Regions from separate parts of the Phenylobacterium sp. LjRoot97 genome, predicted to be linked through region 2. Evidence: predicted binding sites of a transcription regulator. Region 2 holds the regulator's gene; the other holds the start of a gene.
What was found. The regulator LexA, encoded in region 2, represses DNA repair genes until DNA is damaged. The targets are predictions, from matches to a motif close to ATGTTCNCNANNTGTTCT.

Region 1: a site for LexA is predicted at 1,618-1,635, ahead of ssb (single-stranded DNA-binding protein). Genes of this name have one in related genera too.

The regions. Positions count from the first base shown of each region.
Region 1 is NZ_CAXUTH020000001.1:2,429,891-2,434,284, forward strand. It holds gene ACSQ2H_RS12100 (amidohydrolase) at 1-877, opposite strand, end outside; gene ssb (single-stranded DNA-binding protein) at 1,001-1,534, opposite strand; gene ACSQ2H_RS12110 (hypothetical protein) at 1,681-2,070, opposite strand; gene ACSQ2H_RS12115 (hypothetical protein) at 2,116-2,796, opposite strand; gene ACSQ2H_RS12120 (hypothetical protein) at 2,844-4,394, opposite strand, start outside.
Region 2 is NZ_CAXUTH020000001.1:2,023,168-2,027,561, reverse strand. It holds gene trpD (anthranilate phosphoribosyltransferase) at 1-786, shown strand, start outside; gene trpC (indole-3-glycerol phosphate synthase TrpC) at 783-1,571, shown strand; gene lexA (transcriptional repressor LexA) at 1,704-2,399, shown strand; gene ACSQ2H_RS10145 (ComEC/Rec2 family competence protein) at 2,406-4,394, opposite strand, start outside.

The sequences.
Region 1 (4,394 bases), 410 kb from region 2:
GCAGCTGCGCGCTGTCGGGAATGATGTTGCCGGCGCTGCCGGCCTGGAACGACCCGATGGTCACGACGCCGAACGCCGCCGGATCCTTTTCGCGACTGATCACGCTCTGAACGTCGACCACGAAACGAGCCCCCATCATCACCGGGTCGATAGTGGCGGCCGGCATCGAGCCGTGCCCGCCGCGCCCGGCGAACACCACGTCCAGGCTGTCGGAGGTCGAACTGACCGCGCCGGGCTTGTAGTAGACCTGCCCGGCGAGCCCCGGACCGACGTGCAGCGCAAAGCCGTAGTCGGCCTTGCCGAAGCGCTTGATGAAGCCGTCATCCAGCATCGCCTTGGCGCCGTTGACGGTTTCCTCAGACGGCTGGGCGACGAACATGACAGTGCCGCTCCAGCGCGCCTTGGCGGCGATCAGGGCGCGCGCCGTACCGATCCAGGCGGCCATGTGCACGTCATGGCCGCAGGAATGGGCGACGAAGGTCTCCTTGCCGTTCCAGGTCGCCTGCGCGCGGCTGGCGTAGGACAGACCGCTCTTCTCCTCCATCGGCAGGGCGTCGAGTTCGGTACGGACCAGGACCGTCGGACCGGGACCGTTCTTCAGGACAGCTACGACGCCGGTGCCGCCGACTCCCTCGGTGACCTCCAGGCCAAGAGCGCGCATCTCGGCCGCGAGCTTGGCGGCGGTGCGCGTTTCCTGGAAGCCGAGCTCCGGGTGGGCGTGCAGATCCCTGTAGAGCGCGTCCAGCTGCGCGTAGTCTCCGTTCAGCGTCTGGGCCACCTGCGCCTTGGCCGCTTGCACATCGAGCGTCGCGGCCGTGGCCGGCGCGGCCGCCAGAACGAGAACCGCCGCCGAAGCGGCGCACGACAGCATTTTCATGGGAAGCCCCCGAGAACTATGGACGAGCAGTGATCTAGCTCGACCGCTGGGCCAAGGCCAATCACAGCCGGAATCGAAAAGGGCCGGCTTCGCAGCCGGCCCTTTTGATCTGTTGCGTGACGCCTAGAACGGGATTTCGTCGTCCAGGTCGGCCGAGAAGTCTTCCCGCGGGCCGGAGCTCTGGTTGCGCGAGCCGCCGCCGAATCCGCCGCCGCCGCCGCCGCCGCCGTAACCGCCGCCGCCACCGCCGCTGCCGCCACCGTAATCGCCGCCGTAGTCGCCACCGCCGCTGCGCTCGCCATCACCGCGGCCGTCGAGCATGGTCAGTTCACCGCGGAACTTCTGCAGGACGATTTCGGTCGAGTACTTTTCCTGGCCCGATTGGTCAGTCCACTTGCGGGTCTGGATCGCGCCCTCGATGTAGACCTTCGAGCCCTTGCGCAGATACTGCTCGGCCACCTTCACGAGGTTGTCGTTGAAGATCACGACTCGGTGCCACTCGGTCTTTTCCTTGCGCTCGCCCGAGCTCCGGTCGCGCCAGGTTTCCGACGTCGCAATGCGGAGGTTGGCGACCCGATCGCCCGAATTCAGGCTACGAATTTCAGGGTCGGCGCCGAGATTGCCGACCAGAATGACCTTGTTGACGCTGCCCGCCATGAGCTTGTCCCTTGCTTTCCGTGCTTGCGGGCTTTCGCCCAAGCGCGCGACGCTAGACGACCCGCTCGCACGGATCAACGTCGATGTTCTCTATCTGTTCACGACGTTAACGCTTAGTCCACAGCGATTTGGTCGCGGGCAGCGGCCTACTGCTCGGCCTGCTGCGGCATCGCGCCGGGGATCGCCAAGCGGCCATCGCCAGTACGCACCAGCGCCAGGTAGGGATGCTCTTCCAGCGAGGGAGCGGTGAAGATCCCGCGGCGGTCGATGAAGATGAAGCTGCCCTTGTAGGCTCCGGTGATCTCGCGGACCGAGCCGCCCATGCGCAGGAAGCGAACCCGCATGCTCTCGAGCTCGGCCGCGCAGTGTTCGAGCGTCGGAACGTCCGTCTTCAGCTTGTGGTACTTCAGTTCGCCGTCCGCCGTGCGGGTGACGTTCCAGCAGATCCCCTCCCCGCCCGGCGGCAAGGTGCGCTTGGAGCACGCCGCCAGCGCGACGATGGAAAGGCCAGCGACGAGGGCGAAGCGGAGCAGCATGGGGTCAGCCTATAGTCGCGATTGCGGCGGCGGCAGGGCGAATCCCTAGCCGATCGAAGAGATCGAGCAGTTCTGCGCCTGTTCGGCCAGCGGACGGAAGCTGCGATTGTCGCCCGACACCTCCACCTTGCCCGGCACCAGGCGCAGCGTCTGCTGCATCCAGCGGCCGTAGGTCGCTCCGCCGGGCCGCTCGCAGCGGCCAGCGAACAACGTCTGAACGCAGGCGTTGAGGGACAGCTCGTTGGGCAGTTTGCGCCAACCGCCATCGACATAACGCCAGCAGCTGCCCGCGGGGGCATTGGTCGCCGCCGGCGTCTGGGTCGGCGCGGCCGGCGTCGGATTGAGCGGTGTTACGGCCTCGGGCTGCGGCGGCAGCGGCGTCAGCATCGTGCCGGCCTGGTCAGCGGCGGCCAGATTGCCGGCCTCGTCGACACCGACGTCGAGCGCGCCGGTCGCCACGCCGTTGCGCTTCGCGCATTCGGCGAGGGTCATTTCGCCGACATACTGCCCGGCCACGAAACAACGCAGCGGCTTTGCCGGATCCAACCGGCCGTCGTCCGGCGCGCCCGTCTCAACGACCAGGCCACCCTGCGAGGCGGGCGGCGGCGCAGGCTTTTCACCCTTACCCTTGTTGACCATGACGCTCGCGATGATCACGCCGGCCAACAAGGCGAGCGCGCCGCCGACAAGGGCCAGAAGCGTGCGCCGATCTTTCAGGAATTCCATGCGCTCTCGCTAGACCGTGCGTGTGACGGTTTCAAGCGCGCGTCTGGTCAGCCGCCGGTCAGGCGGTTGAGGCCTGCCTGATAGTTCGCCAGTTGGTTCTTGAGATAGGCAGGCACTTCGCCAGTCGCCTTCTTCGTCTCGCTGGCGGGCTTCATGCCCTGTTCGAGGTCGCGGTAGGCGCCGCGCAGCACCGACATCGCCATGGTCAGCTTGTCGATGGCCGCCTTGATGTCTTCCTTGGTCGACAGAGACAAGTCGCGGGGCATCTTCAGCCCGTACATCGCCGAGCCTCCGTCGCCCGGGACCGTCTTGTCGTCCTTCATCACCGTGCTGCGGACGAAGCCCTCATGCAGGCCGAGCGCCTCGAGCGCGTCGAGCCCGCCCTTCCCGCCCAGAATCTCCAGGCTGGACCGGCTGTTCTGCGGCCGAATCTGCAGCTTGCGCACGTCGCCGTCAGACACGACCTCGGCTTTCACGCCGAACGACGTCGCACGTTGAATCTTCTTCGCCAGGGTATCGAGCGTGTCGGTCGCCTCGATCGTGATCGTCACGGCCGGGCCGCCGATCCGCCGTCGGATCTGGAAGGTGTCGCCCGGCCGCGCCGAGGTGGCCGAGGTGACGAGCTGGGAGTCCGAATAAGCGACCTTGCCGCTGGGTAGCCCGAGCCGGTCCAAAGCGCTGGCGCCTGCCGGATCCACTGCGATCGACGTCGGCGTCGTCATCTTCTCCGAACCGGTGAAGCGTTGCGACCAGGCGACCACGCCCGTGCCGATGTCGAGCCCAACCGCAAAGCCGTCGACCTTGCCGACGGCGTTGTCCATGCCCGGCAGATCGGTCTTGGTGGTGCCGGTCAGCCAGACCTTGCCGTCGGCGACCGTCATCGCCGTCGCGCGGTCGTCGCCGCTGCCGCCGTAGTAGGCGATGGCGTCGGCGCTCCCCGACAGGTCCATCGAAATCCGCGCCGCAAACGCGTCCACGCTGCCCGACGAAGGCCGGGTCGTGTTGGCGACGCCGAGAGTCGCGCCGGTCGATCCGGCGATCACGATATTGCCGCCGTCCATGGTGATGCCCGCGACCGAACCGCCGCCGAGCGTGCCGAGGCTGCGTGTCGCCGACAGCCCCGGCGCCTTCGGATCGGTCATGTCATAGCGACGAAGCTTGACCTCGCCGCCCTCGATCGAGGCGACCACGACATTGGTTCCATCGACGACCAGCCCGGCGGGCTTGTCCTCGCCGGAGGTGCCGAACTGGGTCGTCGACTTCAGGCGGCCTTCGGCGTCGAAGGCGCGCAGATAGTTGTCCCAGTTGCCGTTCGACGTCTGGCCGGGCATCGCGCCCTTGGTGCGGCCGAGCACGTAGAGCGATCCGTCGGCGCCGAAGGCGACGCTGGTGGCCTCGTCATCGTCGCGCGCGCCCATGCGCTGCGACCACATCTCGTCGCCGGCCGCGCTGAACACGGCCACGAAGCTGTCGGGCTTGGTCTCGTCGACGCCGTTGTCGGCCTTCAGGACCTTGGGGATGGTCTCCAAGGCGCCGTTGCCGATGGGCACCCCGCTGGCGGCGAAACCCCCGGTGACCGAGCCGGACACCGCGATCTG
Region 2 (4,394 bases):
GTGATGGACGTCTGCGGGACCGGCGGCGACGGCCTGCACACCCTGAACGTCTCCACGGCCGTCGCCTTCGTCTGCGCCGGCGGCGGGCTGAAGATCGCCAAGCACGGCAACCGCGCGGTCTCCTCGCGTTCCGGCGCCGCTGACGTGCTGACCGAGCTGGGCGTCAACCTGGCCGCCAGCGCCGAACAGCAGCTGCGCGCGCTGGACGAGGCCAATGTCGCGTTCTTCTTCGCGCCGGCCCACCACAGCGCCATGCGCCACGTGGCCCCGATCCGCACCGACCTCGGCTTCCGCACCATCTTCAACCTGCTCGGCCCGCTGACCAATCCGGCCAACGCCCAGCGCCAGGTGATGGGCGTCTTCGCCGACCGCTGGGTCGAGCCCCTGGCCCGCGTGCTCGGCGCGCTCGGCGCTGAACGGGCCTGGGTCGTGCACGGCGGCGGTCTCGACGAGATGACCACCACGGGCGAAACCAGCGTCGCCGAATATCGCGACGGCCAGGTGCGCCTGTTCACGATCACCCCGGAAGCCGTCGGCCTGCCGCGCTCGGCTCTGGCCGACCTCACCGGCGGCGCGCCGGCCCACAACGCCGTCGCCCTGCGCGAACTGCTGGACGGCGCCCAGGGCGCCTACCGCAACATCGTGCTGCTGAACGCCGCCGCCGCCTTCCTGGTCGGCGAACAGGTCGAGACGCTGCGCGAAGGCGTCGAACTGGCCGGGCGGATCATCGACGACGGCCGCGCCAAGGCCGCTCTGGACAAGCTGGTCGAGGTGACCGCGGCATGAGCGACATCCTCGACAAGATCGCCGCCTACAAGCGCGAGGAAGTCGCCGAGCGGAAGGCCCAGCGGACCCTGGCCGACCTCGAAGCCGCCGCCCAGGCCGCCTCCGCGCCGCGCGGCTTCCGCGCCGCGCTCGAACGCGCCCATGCGCCCGGCAAGTTGGCGCTGATCGCCGAGATCAAGAAGGCTTCGCCGTCCAAGGGCCTGATCCGCGAGGACTTCGATCCGCCGCTCCTCGCCAAGGCCTACGAGGCCGGCGGCGCGGCCTGTCTCTCGGTGCTGACCGACGGGCCCAGCTTCCAGGGCGCCGACGCGTTCCTGACCGCTGCGCGCGACGCCGTCGCCCTGCCAGCCCTGCGCAAGGAATTCCTGGTCGATCCGTGGCAGGTCGCCGAGGCCCGCGCCCTGGGCGCCGACGCGATCCTGGTGATCATGGCCATGGTCGACGACGCCCTCGCCGCCGACCTCATGTCGGAAGCCGCCCGCCTGGGCATGGACGCGCTGGTCGAGGTCCACGACGAGGACGAGATTATCCGTGCCGGCAAGCTCGGCGCGACCCTGGTCGGCGTGAACAACCGCAATCTGCGCACCTTCGAGACCGACCTGGCCATCACCGAGCGCTTGGCCGACGCCACGCCAGGCAACGCCCTGCTGGTCACCGAGAGCGGCATCTTCACGCCGCTGGACGTCACCCGCCTGGAACGCTGCGGCGCGCGCGCGATGCTGGTCGGCGAAAGCCTCATGCGGCAGGCCGACGTCACCGCCGCCACTCGCGCCCTGCTCGGCTGAGTCGGGCCCCGGGCCCTTCAAGCGACCGAAAAAGCCTAGCTTTTCAAAGGCTCCACGGTAACTTGACATTAACCCAGAACACCTAGAGAACATTCGTGACGTTAGCGCTTTGTTCTCAAGGGCTCGACAGCCATGCTCACCCGTAAGCAACACGAACTTCTCATGTTTATCCATGAGCGGATCAAGGAAACCGGGGTCTCGCCGTCCTTCGACGAGATGAAGGAGGCGCTGGACCTGGCCTCCAAGTCAGGCATTCACCGGCTGATCACGGCGCTTGAGGAGCGCGGCTTCCTGCGCCGCCTGCCGCACCGGGCCCGGGCGCTCGAAGTCGTCAAGCTGCCGCAGCAGGCGACCACGGCCGCCCCGCCCAAGGGCCGCGCGCCGTTCAAGCCGCAACTGGTCGAAGGCGCCGGCGACGCCCCGGTCATGCCGATCGCCAACGACACCCGCGAGCTGCCGATCCTGGGCCGCATCGCCGCCGGCACGCCGATCGAGGCGATCCAGCAGGAGCGCGACCGGATCCCGGTTCCGGAGACCATCCTCGGTGCGGGCGAGCACTTCGTGCTCGAGATCGCCGGCGACTCGATGATCAACGCCGGCATCCTCGACGGCGACTACGTGGTGATCCGCAAGACCGACACCGCCAATTCCGGCGACATCGTCGTCGCCCTGGTCATGGGCGAGGAAGCGACGTTGAAGCGCCTGCGCAAGAAGGGCGCGTCGATCGCCCTGGAAGCCTCGAACCCGGCCTACGAGACCCGCATCTTCGGTCCCGACCAAGTGCAGGTGCAGGGCCGCCTCGTCGGCCTGATCCGCCGCTACCACTGACGAGCGTCAGCGGCTCCAGGGCCGCTGACCGCGCAGATCCTGCGCCCAGACGATCCGCCAGCCATCGGCCGTCCGATAGAGTTCGGCCGAGCCGCCACGTTGGAAGTCGGCTTCGGTGAGAGTGAGCGCCTTCGGACAGGGCGCCGCCTGACCGCGGATTACGACGATCTCCGCCCACTGGCAGAACAACGGCAGCTTCTTTTCGATCGTCGAGGCCCGGCGAGTAAAGATCGCGGCGATGCGAGCATCCTGGCTCGACTGCAGCGGCGCGCAGGACCAGCGGTCGCAGTCATATCCTCCATCGCGGGCGTCAGCGTCCGCCACCGTCAGGCCCCGCCGGCGCGACCAGAGTTCGGCTGCGAACAGCTTGGCGTCCGGGCGCAGAAGCACCGCCTCATCGCCGCGCCTGACGGCGACCGCCGAGCCATCAGCGGAGATCCACGCGTCGGGCGCGGGCGGTCGCGGACAGAGCCATACGGCCAGCGCCAGCGGCAGTCCCAGCCAGCGCAGCGGCCCCTTCCACAAACATAGCCACAGCACCCCGACGAACGCCGCCGGCAGGGTCCAGGCCGGCGCGCTCGCGAAGATCCGCTGGCTGCCGGGCATCGCCGCCACCCAAGAGGCGATCATGTTCATGGTGTCGATGGCCAGGCCGGCCGCCGCCAGCGGGAGGCCGCCCAATCCCAAGGGCGCGAGCACAGCCCCGATCGCCAGGGCCGGCATCATCAGGAACGAGGTGATCGGCGCGGTCAGCAGGTTGGCGACCAGGCCAAAGGTCGAGACCCGGTTGAAGTGCTGCATGGCGAACGGCCCGGTCGCCAATCCCGCCACGAAGCTCGCGCCGATGCTGGCGGCGGTCCAGACGCCGAGCGCCTGCGCCACGCGGATCGGCCAAGGCGTGTTGATCTCGCTCGGCGGCCTTGGCCAGGCCTCGGCGAGCGCGACGAGGGCGGCGGTCGCGGCGAACGACATCTGAAAGCCGGGGGCGGCCACCGCCTCCGGCTGCAGCGCCAGGATCACCAGGGCTGCGATCGCCAGGGTGTGCAAGCTGATCGCCCGCCGATCGACGAGAATCGCCAGGAACGCCGCTCCGGCCGTGATCGCGGCCCGTTCGGCCGGCGCCGGAGCGCCGGAAATCACCAGGTAGAGCGTGACAGTGGACAGACCGGCGGCCGCGGCGACCTTCTTGGACGAGACGCGCAACGCGGCCCACGGCCAAGCCGCGATTCCCAGACGCACCGCCGCGAAGGTGAAGCCGCCGACGATGGCCATGTGCAGGCCGGAGATCGAGATGATGTGCGCCAGGCCCGATGCGCGCAGGTCCTCGACCTGCTCCTTTGGAATAAAGGCCTCGTGGCCGCTGATCATCGCCGCCGCCAGCCCGCCGCTCTCGACGCCCATCTCCTCGACGATCCGCTGGGCCAGCGCCCAGCGGAGCGCGTTGACCTTCATCTCCAGGGCGAGTCGCCACGGCGGCGGCGCGGCCCGGATCGACTGGACCGGCGTCAGCGCAAATCCGACTCCGCCGACGCCGTCGAAGAACGCATCGCGGGCGAAGTCGTAGGACCCAGGGCTGGCGGGCGGCGGCGGCGCGTTGACCATGCCCTTCAGCGAGATCGCCGAACCCGGCGCCGGCAGAACGTCATCGTCGCGCAGGGTCACCCGAATCCGGATCGGCGTGGCGTCTGGCGCAAGGCCGCTGATCCTGATCGGGGCGATGAGCAGCCGCGGCCCGCCCTGCCCCGGGCTCGCCACGTCGACGACGAATCCCTCGATCAGCCGCACGCCGCCCCCAGCTGGCGCGATCGGTGCCCGAACCGCTTGGGTGCGAAGCTTGGCCGCGGCGAAACCGCCCAGCGCGAACGCCGTCAACACGAGCAGCACGACCGCCGGCCGAGCAAGGCTCAGGCGCGACACCGCCGCCAAGATCATCGCGGCCGCAGCCAGCAGCCCATAGGCCGTCAGCGCCAGCGGTTCGCCCGGGAGCGCGAGATA